DNA from 2 places in the Aminipila butyrica genome. Region 1 is predicted to be linked to the other one. Evidence: predicted binding sites of a transcription regulator. Region 1 holds the regulator's gene; the other holds the start of a gene.

Region 1 (9,886 bases):
TTCGATAATTTGCAATACTTCGGCGGGGCTAGAGGGTTGCCGGGAATTCCTTTAGAGACTACTTTAGCCAAGGTAGTCATCATCAATATCATAGGCATAGCCGCCATGGCATTTTTGATTAAGTCCAGGCATGGAAGAAATATGATTGCAGTAAGAGAAGAGGAATTGGCCTCCCAGGCCATTGGCATCAACGTATTTCACTATAAGATGACATCTCTGGCTATTTCAGCCCTTTATGCAGGAATAGGAGGAGCCCTGTGGGCCCATTACCTGGGTTTTATACAGCCTCTCATGTTCCAGCTGACTAAGTCTACAGAAATGACTATTATGGTAATCTTCGGAGGTTTGGGCAGCATTACCGGAAGTGTGGTCGGTGCCTTTATACTGACCTTCCTGCCAGAACTTCTCCGAGAATTTGCTCAATGGAGATTGGTGGTATATGGCGCGGCCGTTATCATCATTATGATTACAAGACCTCAGGGAATGTTGGGTGGTATGGAATTCAGCCTCAAAGGCATTATTCGTTTCTTCAGGAAGTTTGGAAAGAAAAAGGGCCAAAGTGCGATAAATGCTCCAGAAGGAGGTGCAGAAGGATGACCGACGTTTTGACCATGAGAAATGTTACAAAGCGGTTTGGTGGCCTGACGGCGGTAGGAGATGTAAGCTTTACCATAAAAGAAGGTGAAATCTTTGGCCTGATCGGCCCCAATGGAGCCGGAAAAACCACTATTTTTAATTTAATTACCGCAGTATATACACTAAGTGAGGGAGAGATTTTATTTTATGGTGATTCCATAGCAAGTGCCGATCCTTATGGAAAAGGTTTTGTAAATGGTGTTAAAAGACGGTTTAATTGGAAGCCCTTAAAGCCTTATCAAATTGCGGAGAAAGGTATTACCAGAACTTTTCAGAATATCCGGCTTTTTAAGAAGCTCAGTGTCTTTGAGAACGTATTGACTGCCTGTCATCGTTCGGGGAGCTATGGCCTTCTTCAATCGGTGCTTCCCAGGAAGCTGCCAATCTTAAAGGCAACCTTGCCCTGGGCTAGTTCTTTTTGCAAGCAGGAGGAAATGTTGAATCAAAAGACCGCTGAACTGCTTCAGCTCATGGGACTGTGGGAAGTTCGGGATATGGTAGCGGCAAATTTGCCTTACGGCATGCAGCGAAAGCTGGAAATCGCCAGAGCCTTAGCTTTAAATCCAAAGCTGTTACTCTTAGATGAACCGGCAGCAGGTATGAATCCAGAAGAGACCATTCAGCTGATGGAGCTGATTCGGCAGATACGAGATGATTTTAATCTGACTGTCCTCATCATTGAACATCACATGGATTTAATCATGGGACTGTGCGATAAAATCTTTGTATTAAACTTTGGTAAAGCCTTGGCGGAAGGTACGCCGGATGAGATACAGGACGACAAGCGGGTAATCGAAGCATATCTGGGGAAGGAGGAAGACATTCATGTTGAAGGTAAACAATCTTAATGTGCACTACGGTGGTATTCATGCTCTCCGGGGAATTTCCATCGATGTCCAGCAGGGAGAAATTGTTACCATCATCGGTTCAAACGGTGCAGGTAAATCTTCCTTATTAAATGCTATCAGCGGTATGGTCAAATATCAGGGAGATGTAATCTATGAAGACCAGAACCTTCCCAGACAGGCTCATAAAGTGGTTAAGGCGGGAGTTTGTCAGGTACCGGAAGGACGTATCATCTTTGCCAACCTCTCTGTGCACGAAAACTTAAAAATGGGTGCGTATCTTAGGACGGATAAGAAGGGGATTCAGGAAGACTTTGAGCGGGTGTATCACCTTTTTCCCAGATTAAAAGAACGGGAAAAACAAGTTGCCGGTACGTTGTCAGGCGGGGAGCAGCAGATGTTGGCTATGGGCAGGGGATTGATGTCCAATCCAAACTTAATCATGCTGGATGAACCATCTTTAGGCTTAGCACCGCTCTTAATCAACACTATCTTTGAGATTATCGTAGAAATTAAACAGATGGGTAAAACGCTGCTGCTGGTGGAACAAAATGCCTTTAAAGCACTTTCGGTAGCGGATAAAGCGTATGTGCTGGAACAGGGGGTTATTACCGCCTCAGGCAGCGCAAAAGAGCTACTGGCGGATTCAACCATTCAGGAAGCTTATTTGGGGAAGAAAAATAAGTAAAAGAACACGGATAATCAGTAACTGTAAAAGTCGGCAAGGCCCAAAGAATTTCTTTGACCTAGCCGACTTTTATATTGGTAGATAAACGGCAAGGACAAAATCAAAAAATTATATCTTTTTTTGCAAGAAGTGTTGACATTACACCATAAGAGTGTTAAATTAAAAATGTAGTTAGCACTCATGCGACGTGAGTGCTAACAAAGAAAGGGTGAGCAAGATGGATTTAAACGAAAGAAAATTGAGAATATTACAGGCCATCATCGGTGATTTTATTCGCACTGGTGAACCGGTTGGATCCAGAACCCTTTCAAAGAAGTATGAGTTAGGTGTGAGTCCAGCTACGATTCGCAATGAAATGTCCGATTTGGAAGACATGGGATTTTTGACCCATCCTCATACGTCAGCCGGCAGGGTACCTTCTGACAAAGGGTACAGGCTGTATGTAAACGAGCTTATGAGCAAGAAGGAATTGAGCTTGGAGGAAAAACAGATTATTTCAGAGAAGCTGCAAAGCGATATGTCGGAGTTTGAAAGAACCATTCAGCATGCGGCCAGCCTGCTGTCTGAAATCACCAACTTGACATCCTTTGCGATGACTCCCAAGACCGATGAGGATAAATTGCGGTTTGTTAATGTTCTGCCTGTAGACGATAGCACCGTGGTGCTGATGATTGTGGCGGAAAGTGGTAAAGTGTCTAACACGGCACTGAAGATTCGGGTGGCTTACACTAGGGAAAATTTGGAGCTGCTATCCAAATCTATGACCTATAACTTTAGAGGTAAGACCATCAGCGAAGCTTTGACGGTGGATATTATCCGCTCCTTTGAGACGGATTTAGAAGCCATGGGCATGCTGGCACAGAACATTATGCCAAACTTTATGAAAACCCTAGAAAAAATGCTCAACGTCGATTTGTATATGGATGGATTGACCAACATCTTTTCCATACCAGAATACAATGACATCGACAAGGCGAAAGTATTTCTAGAGCTGTTGAACAAGAAAGAAGACTTTACTAAAAAGTTGATTGATCGGGAAAACGGCGTGATTATTACGATTGGAAATGAAAATGCAGATGACATGATGCAGAATTGTAGTTTGATTACCGCCACATACCACATAGACGGCAAACTGATCGGGAAAATCGGTGTGATTGGTCCCACCAGAATGAAATACGACGAGGTAACTTCTGTTATCGAGTATATAACCGAAAATTTGAATAACACTTTTAAACTGACAGGAGGTAGTGAGGACGATGATTAACCAGCAGAAGACCGCAGCCGAAAAGGATGTGGATATCCTGGAAGCGCAGGAAGCGGATGGAACAGAGGCAACAGGGGAAGCTAATACAAAGGAAAGCGAAGCTCAGGACACGGAGGCCCCAGAGGTGGCAGTTGAACCAGAGACAGAGGATGTTCCGGCTGAAGAGAGCGAACAGAAGTATTTGCGGCTGATGGCGGACTTCCAGAATTACAAAAGAAGAACAGAAAAAGAGAAAAGTGACATTTATGCATATGCAAACGAGAAAATCGTTTCAGAATTGCTTGATGTGATAGATAACTTTGAAAGAGCACTTGCTCACGGCGAGGGCGAGGAAGGGTTTGTTCAGGGTATGAACAACATATTTAAGATTTTCAAGGGGGTACTGGAAAAAAGCGGATTAGAAGAAATCGAAGCAACGGGAGTAGCATTTGATCCCAACTTTCACAATGCTGTAATGACCGAAGACAGTGAAGAGCACGAAAGCGGCCTTGTAACAGCGGTCTTACAAAAAGGATACAAATTAAATGGTAAAGTAATACGGCCAAGCATGGTCAAGGTCGCAAATTAGGGAGGTAATATATTATGGGAAAAGTAATAGGTATAGACTTAGGGACTACAAATTCCTGTGTATCTGTTCTGGAGGGCGGTGAGCCTGTAGTAATAGCTAACGCAGAAGGAAATCGAACCACACCGTCAGTGGTAGGCTTCACCAAAGGTGGAGAACGTCTAGTAGGTGAAACGGCGAAGAGACAGGCCATCACTAACCCGGATCGGACTATTGCGTCCATCAAGACGTACATGGGTTCCGACCACAAGGTAGAAATTGACGGAAAACAGTATACACCACAGGATATTTCAGCGATGATTCTAGGCAAGCTAAAGGCTGATGCGGAAAGCTACTTGGGCGGAAAGGTAACGGAAGCGGTTATTACCGTACCAGCTTACTTTACAGACGCTCAGAAGCAGGCCACAAAAGACGCTGGCAAGATTGCCGGTTTAGATGTAAAGCGAATCATCAACGAACCGACAGCTGCATCTTTGGCTTATGGATTGGATAAGGATAATGGACATCACAAGATTTTAGTATATGACCTGGGAGGCGGTACCTTCGACGTATCCATCCTGGAGTTGGGCGATGGCGTATTTGAAGTGCTGGCTACTAACGGCGACACCAAGCTGGGCGGCGATAACTTCGACAAAGTACTCATTGACTACATGGCTGATACCTTTGGCAAAGAGCACGGTATCGACTTGAGAAGTGACAAAATGGCACACCAGAGATTGAAGGAAGCAGCAGAAAAGGCCAAGAAAGAGCTGTCTAGCTCGCAGACTGCCAACATCAACTTGCCGTTTATCACTGTAAGTGCAGATGGTCCGCTGCATATGGATATGGATATCACCAGAGCTAAGTTCGATCAGCTGACTTCTGATTTAGTAAATAGAACAATTGAGCCGATGCAGAAGGCGATGAAGGATGCCGGCGTGACCAATGCAGACATCGCTAAGGTTATTCTGGTAGGCGGTTCCACTCGAATTCCAGCGGTTCAGGATGCTGTAAAGCGGGTGACTGGAAAAGAACCGTTCAAGGGCATCAACCCGGATGAATGTGTAGCCGTTGGTGCTGCTATTCAGGCTGGTGTACTGACTGGTGAGGTAAATGATGTATTATTGTTGGATGTAACACCACTTTCCCTGTCCATCGAGACACTGGGCGGCGTTGCCACCAAGCTTATTGAGAGAAATACTACCATTCCTACAAAGAAGAGCCAGGTATTCTCTACTGCTGCGGACAATCAGACTGCTGTTGATATTCACGTAATGCAGGGTGAACGAGAGATGGCGGCAGGAAACATCACCTTAGGACGCTTCCAGCTTTCCGGTATTCCACCTGCTCCTCGCGGCATTCCGCAGATTGAAGTTACTTTCGACATCGATGCCAACGGTATCGTTAATGTAAGTGCTAAGGATATGGGTACAGGCAAGGAACAGCGGATTACCATCACATCCTCTAACAAGCTTTCTGAGGAAGAAATCCAGGCTAAGGTTAAGGAAGCAGAGCAGTTTGCTGAAGATGACAAGCAGAAGAAGGAAGAGATTGAAGTTCGCAACAGAGCAGAAACTCTGGTATATGAAACTGAAAAGAATCTGAAAGACCTGGATGCCAGCTTATCCGAAGATGAAAAGGCCAGCATTTTAGCAGCCAAGGATGAGCTGTCCAAGGCTCTGGAGGCTAACAATCTGGAAGAGATTAAAGAGAAGACCGACAAGCTAACCGAGCAGTTCCACGCGATTTCAGCCAAGATGTATCAGCAGGCTCAGGCCGCTCAGCAGGGCGGAGCAGCAGGCTTTGATCCAAACATGGCAGGCGGTATGGGCGGAGCAGCACCTGAGGGAGACGCTCCGAAACACGACAACGTAGTTGACGCCGATTATGAAGTGGTGGATGAAGACAAATAGTTGACATATGAACCTGCATAAGGTAATATTGATACGGTTAAAACGTTGAAGATAAGCACTCCTTCCAGCAGGGAGTGCTTATCATCGGTTAATCTGAATTGAATGCAGAGTGGAGAGAAAAAATGGCAGATAAGAGAGATTATTATGAAGTCCTTGGGATTCAGAAGGGCGCCAGCGAGAGTGAGATAAAGAGTGCATTCCGAAAGATGGCCATGAAGTATCATCCGGATAAGAATCCTGATAACAAGGAAGCTGAAGAAAAATTTAAAGAGGTAAACGAGGCGTATAGTGTTCTTTCCGACCCTGACAAGAAGAGTAAGTACGATAAGTTCGGTCATGCCGGCGTAGATCCAAGTGCAGGTTTTGGCGGCGGCGCAGGCTTTGGCGGTTTTGAAGATATATTCGATATGTTTGGAGGCATGTTCAGCGGCTTCGGCGGCAGTGGGGGCTCCAGACGGCGAAATGGACCGATGAAGGGCCGGGATTTGCAGCAGGAGGTGGCTATTTCCTTTGAAGAGGCTGCTTTTGGTGCCAAGAAGCAACTTAAACTGACGAAATACGTTGAGTGTGAGAAGTGTCACGGGTCCGGAGCGGCAGAAGGCTCGTCTAAGAAGTCCTGTCCGACCTGTAATGGTACAGGGGAAGTGCGGACCACTCAGCGGACTCCGTTTGGACAGTTCCAAAGTGTGAACACTTGCCAGAATTGCGGTGGATCCGGCCAAGTCATTGAGACCCCTTGTACGGAGTGCAGTGGCAGCGGAAAGGTCCGCAAGACGGTGACGATTTCCGTGGATATCCCGGCAGGGGTAGACAATGATTCCATCATCTCCATCCGGGGACAGGGAGAGCCAGGGACCAACGGAGGGCCAAATGGCGATTTATATGTCGTGATTCGGGTAAGAGCACACAGTCTCTTTAAACGAGATGGTCAAGATTTATGGCTGGAGATGCCGATTTCTTATGCTCAGGCTGCTTTGGGTGATGATATCACCGTACCGACCTTGAGTGAAAAGGTGTCCTACAATATTCCGGCGGGAACCCAGCCGGGTACGGTGTTCCGCTTAAAGGGGAAGGGCATTAGAGGGCTGAAAACCGCCAGAATGGGTGACTTGTACGTGAAAGTTGTCTTAGAAGTGCCAACCAAGTTAAACGCAGATCAGAAAAAGAAGATTAAAGAACTGGGCGATATTCTGGACAACGAAAATCATGGAAAGAAAAAGAGCTTTTCGGATAAGATGAAAGACCTCTTTAAATGAAAGAAAAAAATTTTTAGCAATAAAACGGCTAGATATACGGAATAAAAAACAGGTGTGAAGGTTTTCCTTTGCACCTGTTTTTCTTTTGGCCGACCGGACTGCCGGAATAAATTAGAAATTTTTTTGGTATAATAGTATAAATATTTTGAATAAAAATATAGTTTGTGATATTATATTATGTGATAAATAAATCTACATTATAAACCATAAGAGGTTGGAGGTAGTAATATGTATTATAGCAATGGAAATTATGAGGCCTTTGCCAAACCGGAGAAGCCCCAGGGAGTAGACAACAAATCGGCGTATCTGGTGGGGTCGGGGTTGGCCTCTCTGGCGGCTGCTTGCTTTCTGGTTCGGGATGGACAGATGAAGGGGGAGCGAATCCATATTTTAGAGGAACTGTCTTTGCCGGGAGGCGCCTGTGACGGTATCCGAGATCAGGAAAAAGGGTTTATCATCCGTGGAGGCCGAGAGATGGAAAACCATTTTGAATGTTTGTGGGATTTGTTTCGGTCGATTCCTTCTTTGGAGACCGAGGGCGCGTCCGTATTGGACGAGTTTTACTGGCTGAACAAAAAGGATCCGAACTATTCCCTTATGCGGGCTACGGTCAACAGAGGCGAGGATGCCCATACGGATGGTAAATTTGGCTTGACGGAGAAGGCCTCCATGGAGATCCTCAAGCTCTTCTTTACTATAGACGAAGATCTGTATGACAAAAAGGTATCGGATTTATTTTCTCAGGAATTCTTTGATTCGAACTTTTGGTTATACTGGCGGACGATGTTTGCCTTTGAAGACTGGCACAGCGCCTTGGAGATGAAGCTGTATGTGCAGAGGTTTATCCATCACATCGGCGGGCTGCCAGATTTTTCTGCGTTGAAATTCACGAAGTATAACCAGTATGAGTCCCTGATCTTGCCGATGATTAAATACCTGGAGGCCCATCAAGTAGACTTCCAGTATGATGTGAAAGTTACCGACGTCGTCTTCGACATGATAGCGGGGAAGAAAGAAGCCAGAACCATAAGTTGCCTGCGGAACGGGGCTAAGGATGCCATTTCTCTGACCGAAAATGATCTGGTTTTTGTCACCAATGGAAGCTGCATCGAAAATGCCGCCTTTGGAGACCAGAATCATCCGCCGGAATTCCGCATTGCAGACGGTGGCTGCTGGAACTTGTGGCGGAACATCGCTAAGCAGGATCCGGCTTTTGGAAAACCGGACAAGTTCTGCACCAATACGCAGGCCACCAACTGGGAATCTGCTACCGTGACCACCCTAGATGATAAAATCCCTCCTTACATCCAAAAAATATGCAAGAGAGATCCGTTCAGCGGCCGGGTTGTCACCGGTGGTATCATTACGGCTAAAGATTCCAACTGGCTTCTGAGCTACACCTTAAATCGTCAGCCTCATTTTAAAGAGCAGCCTAAGGATCAGTTAGTCGTATGGGTATACGGATTGTTCACCGATGTGCCGGGGAATTATGTGAAAAAGCCAATGCGGGAATGCACCGGCAAGGAAATTACGGAGGAGTGGCTGTATCATATGGGCGTGCCGGAGGCAGAGATTCCTAAACTGGCTGCTGAATCTGCTCGCAGCATTCCGTGTATGATGCCTTATATCACTGCATTTTTCATGCCGAGAGCGGCAGGTGACCGGCCAAAGGTGGTGCCGGAGGGCTGCACAAACTTTGCCTTTATTGGTCAGTTTGCGGATACGGTGCGGGATACCGTATTTACTACCGAATACTCGGTGCGCACGGCCATGGAAGCCGTTTATACCCTGCTGAACGTAGACCGAGGAGTGCCAGAGGTCTTTAACTCTTGTTATGATGTCCGGGTGTTGCTGGATTCTACCTGCAAGCTGATGGACGGGAAAAAAGTTATTGACATGAAGCTGCCGTTCATTGCCAATTTAGCCAAAAAGACGGTGTTGAAGAAAATTTCAGGCACGGTCATCGAAGAACTGTTAAAAAAGTACAACGCTATATAATAGAAACGTCTCCAATATAGAATAAAATAAAAAAACAGAGGCCTATGGGAGTGTGAAACCATATGCCTCTGTTTTATTTTGCAAAAAATTTAATTGAAAATACTTATGTGTTCATTATGTTGGTGTTTATATAGGTCCGATAAGGACCGAAGACCTTACATCAGTTCGGTATTCGGTGTGCGGGTACCATCTTCATGATAGATATAGAAACCGCGGCCCGTCTTGCGGCCCAGATTTCCTGCTGCCACCATCCGGCGGAGCAGAACAGCAGGCCGGTATTTCGGATCGCCGATTTCGCTGTATAGAACTTCCATAACGGCCAGTTCTACGTCGATACCAATCATGTCAACCAGTTCCAGTGGGCCCATAGGGTGATTCAGTCCCTTGCGCATGCCCAGGTCGATTTCTTCAATGCTGCCGATTCCACGTTCAATCAGGATGAAAGCCTCGTTTAACATCGGAATCAGCATGCGGTTTACGATAAAGCCTGGCTCGTCCTTGGAAACGATGCCGGTTTTGCCCAGCTGCTCACCAAAAGCGGTGGTCGCATCCATGGTCGCCTGGCTGGTTTGCAGGCCTTTAACTACTTCTAGCAAATGAATCAATGGTACAGGACTGAAAAAGTGCATGCCCACAAAGCGGGATGGATCTTTCAGGCAGCTTGCCAGCGTAGTGATGGAAATGGAAGACGTATTGCTGGAGATGATTGCCTCTGCTTTTGCGTATTTATCCACTTCCTTTA
Region 2 (9,886 bases), 1.0 Mb from region 1:
ATTACAAGGCCGGTTTCGTGGTTTATTCCCTGTTTGAAGTCAATCCAAAGCTAATCGGTATCAAGATTAATGACATCGACGTACGGGACTGTGAAGAACTGGTGGCTTATATCGAAGAAAATAAAGTGGATATCGGTATCATCTGCACGACGAAGGATGCCGCCCAAGAGGTGGCAGACAAGATGGCCTTTGCTGGTGTGAAGGGTATCTGGAATTTTGCGGCAGTAGATTTGGAGATGCCGGAATCGGTAGCGGTAGAAAATGTTCACCTAAGTGACGGTCTGCATTCTCTGGCTTACCACATTAATCGGAATCACCATGAACGGGTTGAATCCTAAACCCATTAAAATATCATAGAAAAAAGAAAATAACCGTTTCCTTGGAAACGGTTATTGGTTATAGTAGAACTTGTACTAAATTAACCTTCTAAAATGCAATCAACAGGGCACACATTGGCACATGCGCCACAGTCAATACAAGTATCTGCATTGATAACTCTAGCGTTGCTCTCTTCAGAAATAGCTTCTACTGGACATTCTGGTTCGCAAGCTCCGCAGTTGATGCAAGCATCTGTAATTTTGTAAGCCATGGTATGATCCTCCTTATTTTTTAGTGCTTAAAAGCTATATAGATTATAGCAAAAGGAAAAGGAGAAGTAAAGATGAAAGTTTATTCTCTTGTAGGAAAAAGCGGAACGGGAAAGAGCTATCAAGCCATGTCCCTCTGCGGGAAAAAAGACATTTCTGCCATCATCGACGATGGCCTTTTCATATATGAAAGCCGGATTTTGCAAGGCCAATCAGCTAAAAGACAGTCTACGAAGATTGGAGCCATCAAGACGGCTCTTTTCACAGATGAAGAGCACCGGGCTTCCGTAGCGGAGAAAATCCGTGAGGTAAACCCAGAGAAGCTGTTAATCTTAGGTACTTCCACGGGAATGGTGAAGAAGATTGCGGAGCGACTGGAATTGCCGGAGATTGAGGAATGGATTTTCATTGAGGACATCACCACAGAGGCGCAGAGAAAGGCAGCTCGAAAACAGCGGGTGGAGTTGGGTAAGCACGTAATTCCGGCACCCGCAGGGCAGCTGAAGATGGACTTTTCCGGGTACTTCCTTCATCCCATCCGTATGATAAGAGGCTTTGGCTTCGGCAGCAAAGATAATTTTCAGGAACGGTCTGTGGTGCGGCCGACGTACAGCTATCTGGGAGAATTTTTTATTTCTGACAAGGTGGTCAACGATATTGTCTACTATCTGGGACGAAAAAACAAGGGGGTACATTCTGTCCTGCGTGTGCTGACGCAGAACACAAAAACAGGGGTAAGCTTGACTGTACTGGTCAACATGAAGTATGGCAATCAGGTCATGGAATGTGCCAGAGAACTTCAGCGGGAAATTGCGGAGCACGTAGCCGCCATGACGGCCTTTCACATCCACTCGGTGGATGTAGAGGTGAGGGGGCTGGTGTAGAGTCGAAATGCAAGCAAATTTCCTGTGGCCAGTTGGAGAGGGGAGGAGAGAAAAGCGAATGGTAGTTCGAGAAAACATTAGAGATTTTAATACCGATCATATATTTGACTGCGGTCAGTGCTTCCGCTGGGAACGGGAGGCAGACGGCAGCTATACCGGAATCGCCTTCGGGCGGCCGGTCAATATTTGTTTTGAGCCCTACGAAGAAGGGGGCGCGGCCGGACGGTTGACCGTGGAAAACGTCGAGGAAAGCGAATTTACTTCCTATTGGCAGGACTATTTGGATTTAAACCGGGATTATGGGCGGATTAAAGAGGCTTTGGCGGATCAGGACGAAATCATGGGCCGAGCCATCCAATCTGGACCGGGCATCCGAATCCTGCGGCAGGAGCCGTGGGAAACTGTAGTCTCCTTTATTATCTCACAGAATAACAATATTCCACGAATAAAAAAGTGTATCCAAGGCTTGTGTAGTCAGTTTGGGCAGCCAGCCGGCAGCTTTCGGGGCAAAGACTATTTTTCTTTCCCCACGGCGCAAACGCTGGCGCGGCTCACAGAAACGGACTTGGCCTCTATTAAATTGGGGTACCGGGCAAAATACATTATTGAAACAGCTCGTCAGGTAGCGGCGGACCGGGCTATAGCTGTGGGAAAAACCGAAATCCTTACCTTGGACAGGCTGGCCGAAGCAGAGCTGGAACAGGCATATCAATACCTGACCAACTTATGCGGGGTGGGTCCTAAGGTGGCCAACTGTATCCTTCTATTCGGATTAGGCAAACACGAGAGTTTCCCTATCGACGTGTGGGTTCGCCGGGTCATGAGTCGGCTGTACGGGATGGAGGAAAAGGATTTAAAAGCTATGAACGCCTACGCGGCCAGTCACTTCGGCAGCCACGGCGGTGTGGCGCAGCAATATCTCTTCTATCATATTAGGCAGGAAGAGAACAAATAGACAAGGAGTTGATATACATATGCTTGGACCCATTGTGAACGCCGCTGCCATCATTTTATGCGGGCTGGGGGGAACTTACGTCATAAAGGGCGTGCCGGAACGGTTTGAAAACCTAGTGATGAAAGCTGTGGCACTAGCCTTGATTTACATTGGTATTTCTGGAGCTTTAGAAAATCAGCGAGTGATGGTTCTCATTCTCAGTTTGGTCCTGGGTGCTGTCCTTGGGGAAGCGATGAATATCGATCGGCAGATGAATCGGTTTGGTCTATGGGTGGAAAAGCGGTTAGGGTTTTCTGAAGGAGGCTTTGCCAAAGGCTTTGTATCAGCCTCCATTCTCTTTTGCACCGGTTCTATGGCTATCGTTGGCGCCCTGGAAAGTGGGTTGCAAGGAGATCACGAAATGCTTTTCGCCAAAGCAATCTTGGACGGGATTATTGCTATCGTCTTTGCTTCTCAGATGGGGGCAGGGGTGGCCTTTTCTGCCCTGCCGGTACTGCTCTACGAGGGCGCTATTACTTTGGGTGCCACCTATATGAGGGATTGGCTGACCGAGGAGATTATCACAGAGATGTCAGCAGTGGGCAGTCTGCTCATTGCCGCAATCGGGTTTAACTTCATGGAGGTCAAAGAAATTAAGGTCGCCAATTTAATTCCTGCTATCTTTCTGCCGTGGCTCTTCATAGGACTAGAGAGCTTATTTTGATAAGATTACATAAATATTATTATGTGCACAACGTGAATAGACTCGTTGTGCTTTTTTCTGCTCTGCTATTTACACTTTTTGCCTATAAAATCAAAAAAACTATTGACTTTGCAAAAGATTCGTTTAAAATATAATTAGCACTCAGGAATGATGAGTGCTAACAAATTGTAAAACATAAATTTTATAGATATCAAACGGGAGGTATAGAAAATGAGTTTTGGAATCAAGCCGCTGGGCGCTAGAGTAGTGATTAAGATGGTTGAAGCCGAAGAGAAGACAAAAAGCGGCATCGTGCTGGCCGGTCAGGCTAAGGAACAGCCTCAGATTGCTGAGGTAATCGCTGTAGGCCCTGGAACAGAAGAAGAAAAGATGGAAGTGAAGGCCGGCGATAAGGTGGTATTCGCTAAGTACGCAGGTACAGAGATTAAGTATGAAGGTGAAGAATACATCATCATGGGTCAGAAAGACATTTTGGCAGTTGTAAAATAAGAAAGGGGTAATAAAGATGGCTAAGGAATTACATTACGGAGAAGACGCTAGAAGAAAATTGCAGTCAGGTGTAGATCAGCTGGCTGATACAGTGAAGATTACGCTGGGACCTAAGGGCAGAAATGTGCTGATTGAAAAGAAGTTTGGCTCCCCGCTGATTACTAACGACGGTGTAACTATCGCCAGAGAAATCGAACTGGAAGATGCCGTAGAGAACATGGGTGCACAGCTGGTAAAGGAAGTTGCTACCAAGACCAATGACGTGGCTGGAGACGGTACGACTACAGCTACCCTGCTGGCTCAGATTATTATCAAAGAAGGCTTTAAAAACGTGGCAGCCGGTGCAAACCCAATGATCCTCAAGAAGGGTATTCAGGGTGCCGTAGATGTAGCCGTAGATGAAATTAAGAATATCTCCAAGACTGTTGAAAGCAAGGGCAGCATTGCTCAGGTAGCTTCTGTTTCCGCGGCAGATGCTAACATTGGTGAACTGATCGCAGAGGCCATGGAAAAGGTTGGCAAGGACGGTGTTATCACCGTGGAAGAATCCAAGTCCATGGGTACGACTTTGGAAGTAGTAGAAGGTATGCAGTTTGACAGAGGATACCTCTCCGCCTACATGGTAAACGATACAGAAAAGATGGAAGCTAACATGCAGAACCCGTACATCCTGCTGACAGACAAGAAGATTTCTAATATCCAGGAAATTTTACCAATCTTAGAGCAGATTGTTCAGCAGGGCAGAAGACTTTTAATCATTGCAGAAGATGTAGACGGCGAAGCGCTGGCTACTTTGGTAGTGAATAAGCTGAGAGGGACTTTCGACTGCGTAGCAGTAAAGGCTCCGGGCTTCGGTGACAGAAGAAAGGCCATGATGGAAGACATCGCTGCCCTGACTGGTGGTACAGTGATTTCTGAAGAAGTGGGCTACGATTTGAAGGAAGCTACTTTAGATATGCTGGGAACAGCCGCTTCCGTGAAAGTAACAAAGGAAAATACGGTTATTGTGGATGGCGCTGGCGATGCAACAGAGATTCAGAACCGCATCAAACAGATTAAGCACCAGTATGAAGAATCCACTTCCGAATTTGATAAAGAAAAGCTCCAGGAAAGACTGGCCAAGCTGGCAGGCGGCGTAGCCGTTATTCAGGTAGGTGCAGCGACAGAAACAGAGCTGAAGGAAAGAAAGCTTCGCATTGAAGATGCGTTGAACGCAACGAAGGCAGCCGTAGAAGAAGGTATTGTAGCCGGCGGCGGTGTAGCTCTAGTGAATGCTATTCCGGCTGTTCAGAAGTACGTAGAGACATTGTCTGGCGACGAAAAGACAGGCGCTGCTATCATCATGCGGGCTTTGGAAGAGCCAGTTCGTCAAATCGCTGAGAATGCTGGATTTGAAGGTTCTGTCATCGTGGCAGAAGTGAAGAACAATAAAGCAGGTGTAGGCTTCAATGCTTCTACAGAAGAATATGTAGATATGATGGAAGCTGGGATTGTAGATCCGGCTAAGGTAACCCGTTCTGCATTGCAGAATGCGTCCTCCGCATCTGCTATGCTACTGACTACAGAAGCTGGCATTGTGGACATCAAGAAAGATGAACCACCTATGCCTCCAATGGGCGGCGGTATGCCAGGCATGATGTAAGCCGAGCAGACTTCACTCATCAGGTAAAGGAAATGAAGGCGTATTGCAGTCCAACTGCAATAACCTTAGAAAAGAAAATAGTCAAATAAAAAGATGGTCTGGTTACAGGCCATTTTTTTGTGCTAGGGTAGAAAATATTAACTTTTATATGAAAAGTTTTTTATATCGAACAAAATACCTCATACCGATAAATTTCCAGAGCGTAGCTCTCAAATGTACGACAGGTGTACGGACACTTGCCAATATCTTATTGAAATACCCTCCTGAGTGTGGTACATTAAAAGGATAAACAGCAAAAAATAAAGGCAGGTATAAAGGTGGAAACCATACTAATCATTGATGATAGTTTGTTTAATATTCAGTTACTGAAAGGAATATTGCAAAAGGAGTACAACATCATATACGCCAGTGAGGGGAAAAAGGGCATTGAAATTGCCAGAGATATGCAGCCTTCCCTCATTCTGCTGGACATTGAGATGCCGGGACTGAACGGGTTTGAAGTCATGGAGCGATTGCAGTCTTCTAAAGAGACGCAGCAGCTTCCGGTGGTATTCCTTACCGGTGTGGACGATACGCTCACAGAAGAAAAGGCTTTTTTCTGCGGGGCTGTAGACTATATCCGTAAACCTTTTTCTGCCAATGTGGTCTGTGCCAGAGTGCGCACCCACATCAACATGTTTAAGTATAGAAAAATGCTGGAGACTCAGATGTACATTGATGTACTGACGGGGTTATATACGAGAAAGCACTGTTTAGATTACATCAGCAGACAGTGGAAGCATTGCATTGACAATAAGTTGCCCTTTTCTCTGGGCATTGCGGATATTGATTTCTTCAAACGGGTCAATGACACGTATGGACACCAGGAAGGTGACCGAGTGCTCAACAGTGTGGCTAATGTTATGAAAAAGGCTTTGCCAGAAGATAATAACTATGTGGCTCGCATGGGAGGAGAAGAATTCTACCTGATTTTAGTAGGAGAACCGAAGGACCGGGTAACCAATATCATTCAGGGAACCTGCCTGGCGGTAGCCAATAACCATATCGTTAAGCCTTGCGAAGAGCCGGGGCAGGAGCAGGAGATTAAGGTGACCATCAGCATCGGCGGCAGCACCATCGTCCCTTCGCCGAGAGATTCGGTAGAGGCTTTCACCGCGATAGCAGATCAGATGCTTTACAAGGCGAAGGGGAACGGACGAAATCAGGTCGTATGGATATAGTGGAAGGTTTTAGTGGTCTGGCCATGTCAGGCAACCGAAAATAAAAGAGGAGTGAAGAGCCCATGGGAGAATTGTCCAAGCTGCCCAATATTGGTAAGGAAGTGGAACGCCAGCTGATAGATGTGGGCATCGAGAGCATAGAAGAGTTGCAGGAGCTGGGGGCGGAACAAGCCTGGCTAAAGATACAGGAAATCGATGAATCGGCCTGTATTCATCGGCTGCTGGCTTTAGAAGGTGCTTTGCAAGGGGTAAAGAAGATCTTTTTGGAAAAAGATCGGAAGGCAGAATTGAAGGCCTTTTATCAGGAACATAAGATGTTTTAAAAATAAAGCTGGGTGTTACCCCAGCTTTTTTCTTCTTTTGAGTTAAATCCCGTAGCGTTGACATTTTTTTATTAAGGTAGAATGGTCCATTTTTAAGGCAGCAGCAGCTTTCCGCTTGGAGCCGTACTGGGCAATCGTATCCAAAAGAATCTCTCGTTCAAAATTCTCTACAGACTTTTTTAGACTATAGTCGGACCTCTCCAGGTAAGGGGTGTAAGGTGCTTGTCCGGTTTGATCTGTGGAGGCTTTCTCATGAGATATGGATGCCGTAACGCCTGTATTTTGAAGGCTGGAAGCAGTTTGTGCAGCAGGAAGAAGGCAGCCTTGGGCGGCAGCGTATTGGAGCACACCCAGTTCGTCAAAAATAGGGCTTGCAGATATGTAAGCAGTTTGATTTGCTTTGGATAAAGAAATCTGAATTTGGGCAGGCTTTCCACTTTGGAGGACCTGGGCCAGAACTTGGGCGGTATAAGTATCGGAACCAAGCTGTGGGTTGTTGATCTCCAGGTAGCTTTTTTCCTCCAGTGATGACGTTATCAAATGACGAAGATTTTGGTAGGCTACATTGGCGTAAGTGGCAGTTCCGTCTTTATCGGTTATATAAAGTGCGTCGCTCAGGCGGTCGCAGATTTGTTCAAAATCAATATGCTTTTTTTGAAATTCCGACAAGGCGGTTTCCAGCAAAAAGAGCTTTTGATTCAACAAGGGATTAGCGCTCTGAGGTTTAGCTGTGTCCATGACAGCGTGCAGCCCTTGCAGGCAATTTTCACATAGGTGTAAGAGATTTTTTTCTTGGCTCATAACGTCCTCCCCAGGCAACTTTGCAACAAATGGCATCTTTCGTAAGAAAACTGGTGATAATATTCCTCAATCATATAAATTTATTGTATCACAGCCGGCCTTGTTTGGGTAGAGCGAACTATAAAGGAGAGAATGGAAGTTAGCTGTTGAAAAAAGCCGGAATTTGTTATACAATTAATAATTAAACTTCTATTATTATCACAGTCAAAGGCGGAAAACAAAATTGAAAAGGCAAAAAAGGATCATCTATCTATCTGTGGCACTGGTAGCACTTCTGCTTTTAGGCGGGTATGCAGTCGGGCATCTGAAGGAGGGGTCTTTCTTTGGGCTGGGCGGAGAAGGTTCCAAGCAAGCAAACGATTCACCGAAGGGTTCCGAGAATGGAAAGCCTCCGGTAGTGGTAGAATCTTCGGAAAGTGTGAAAAGAAGGGCAGCATTAAAGAAAGACCTGGAGCAAGGACTTTTTCTTCTGGTTAATAAGGAAAATTCAGTAAGCCGGGATTATAAACCGGAGGATTTGACAGCAGTCAAATATTTTGCACCAGACAGGCCGGAGCAGGGACGTTATTTACGGGCAAAGGCCGCAGATGCTTTCCATGAACTATCCGAGGCAGCGGCAGCAGAGGGGTACGAAATCATCGTTACCACGGCTTACCGCTCGTACGGTTTTCAAGAGACCTTGTATAGCAATTACGTGAAAACTCATGGACAAGCAGAAGCAGACACCTTTAGTGCTCAGCCGGGGAAAAGTGAACATCAGACTGGGTTGGCCGCAGATGTCAGCTCGCCGTCTGTGCAGTATCAGCTGACCAGAGATTACATTGATACCCCAGAAGGAAAGTGGCTCAATGACAACGCCTATAAGTTTGGCTTTATCATCCGCTTTCCCAAGGGAAAAGAGGACATTACCGGGTATGTGTACGAGCCGTGGCATATCCGTTACGTAGGTAAAACAGCGGCAAAGGAAATTTTCGATGAGGGACTGACCCTCGAAGAGTATGTAGAGAAGGAGATTTAGAATGGCACATTATTTTGACGAACCATCGAGAACATTTAACGAATATCTGTTGATACCGGGGTATTCTGATAAGAATTGCACACCGGACAACGTGAGCCTGCGGACTCCCATCGTCAAGTTCAAAAAAGGGGAGGAACCGGCAATTACCATGAATATTCCGTTGGTGTCTGCCATCATGCAGTCGGTATCTGACGACAGGATGGCTGTGGCCTTAGCAAAGGAAGGCGGAGTCTCCTTTATATTCGGTTCTCAGTCCATTGAAAGTCAGGTGGCTATGGTCCGTAAAGTGAAGAGCCATAAGGCCGGTTTTGTAACCAGCGATTCGAACCTGCGACCAGATCAGACCCTGGCAGATGTACTGGAATTGAAAGCGCGAAGCGGACATTCCACCATTGCTATTACGGACGACGGTACGGCAGCCGGTAAGATTCAGGGCATTGTCACCAGCAGAGATTACCGGGTGAGCAGATTAAGCCCAACCACTAAGATCTCGGAATTCATGACTCCATTTTCTGCATTGATTTACGCGGAGGAAGGATGCACCTTGTCCGAGGCTAACGATATGCTATGGGATCACAAACTGAACGCTTTGCCAATCATCGATAAGAATCAGCGGCTGACTCACTTCGTATTCCGCAAGGACTACGATTCTCATAAGGACAATCCAAATGAGTTGCTGGACGACCACAAGCGGTATGTGGTAGGCGCTGGCGTGAATACCAGAGACTTTGAAGAGCGGATTCCAGCTCTGGTAGAAGCCGGAGCAGACGTGCTGTGCATCGACTCTTCGGAGGGTTTCTCGGAATGGCAGAAGGAGACCATTGCCTTTGTACGGGCTAAATACGGCGATACCGTGAAAATCGGTGCTGGCAATGTGGTGGATGGCGAGGGTTTCCGCTACTTGGCAGAAGCCGGGGCGGACTTTATTAAAATCGGTATCGGCGGCGGGTCTATCTGCATTACCAGAGAACAAAAGGGTATTGGCCGCGGACAGGCTACTGCTACCATCGACGTGGCAGAGGCTCGGAACAAATATTTTGAAGAGACAGGTATTTACATTCCAATCTGCTCTGACGGCGGCATCGTTTACGATTACCACATGACCCTGGCCCTGGCCATGGGTTCAGATTTTATCATGCTGGGCCGGTATTTCTCCAGATTTGATGAATCACCGACCAACAAGTTGATGGTCAATGGTACGTATGTAAAGGAATACTGGGGCGAAGGGTCCAATCGAGCTCGGAACTGGCAGCGGTATGATTTG

Evidence for each region. The regulator HrcA, encoded in region 1, represses chaperone genes, less so after heat shock. The targets are predictions, from matches to a motif close to TTAGCACTCNNNNNNNNNGAGTGCTAA.
Region 2: the regulator HrcA is predicted to act here: its motif matches at 3,264-3,290, upstream of Ami103574_RS14300 (co-chaperone GroES).

The regions. Positions count from the first base shown of each region.
Region 1 covers NZ_CP048649.1:2,009,048-2,018,933, reverse strand. Annotated here, with positions in the region: gene Ami103574_RS09570 (branched-chain amino acid ABC transporter permease) at 1-597, shown strand, start outside; gene Ami103574_RS09565 (ABC transporter ATP-binding protein) at 594-1,484, shown strand; gene Ami103574_RS09560 (ABC transporter ATP-binding protein) at 1,462-2,169, shown strand; gene hrcA (heat-inducible transcriptional repressor HrcA) at 2,387-3,433, shown strand; gene grpE (nucleotide exchange factor GrpE) at 3,426-4,001, shown strand; gene dnaK (molecular chaperone DnaK) at 4,016-5,890, shown strand; gene dnaJ (molecular chaperone DnaJ) at 6,013-7,146, shown strand; gene Ami103574_RS09535 (oleate hydratase) at 7,375-9,144, shown strand; gene Ami103574_RS09530 (3-hydroxyacyl-CoA dehydrogenase family protein) at 9,300-9,886, opposite strand, start outside.
Region 2 covers NZ_CP048649.1:3,022,704-3,032,589, reverse strand. Annotated here, with positions in the region: gene Ami103574_RS14325 (redox-sensing transcriptional repressor Rex) at 1-338, shown strand, start outside; gene Ami103574_RS14320 (4Fe-4S binding protein) at 419-589, opposite strand; gene Ami103574_RS14315 (Asp23/Gls24 family envelope stress response protein) at 662-1,471, shown strand; gene Ami103574_RS14310 (DNA-3-methyladenine glycosylase family protein) at 1,530-2,426, shown strand; gene Ami103574_RS14305 (DUF554 domain-containing protein) at 2,446-3,129, shown strand; gene Ami103574_RS14300 (co-chaperone GroES) at 3,340-3,618, shown strand; gene groL (chaperonin GroEL) at 3,635-5,260, shown strand; gene Ami103574_RS14290 (GGDEF domain-containing response regulator) at 5,578-6,480, shown strand; gene Ami103574_RS14285 (TfoX/Sxy family protein) at 6,543-6,803, shown strand; gene Ami103574_RS14280 (transcriptional regulator) at 6,846-7,604, opposite strand; gene Ami103574_RS14275 (M15 family metallopeptidase) at 7,828-8,622, shown strand; gene Ami103574_RS14270 (IMP dehydrogenase) at 8,624-9,886, shown strand, end outside.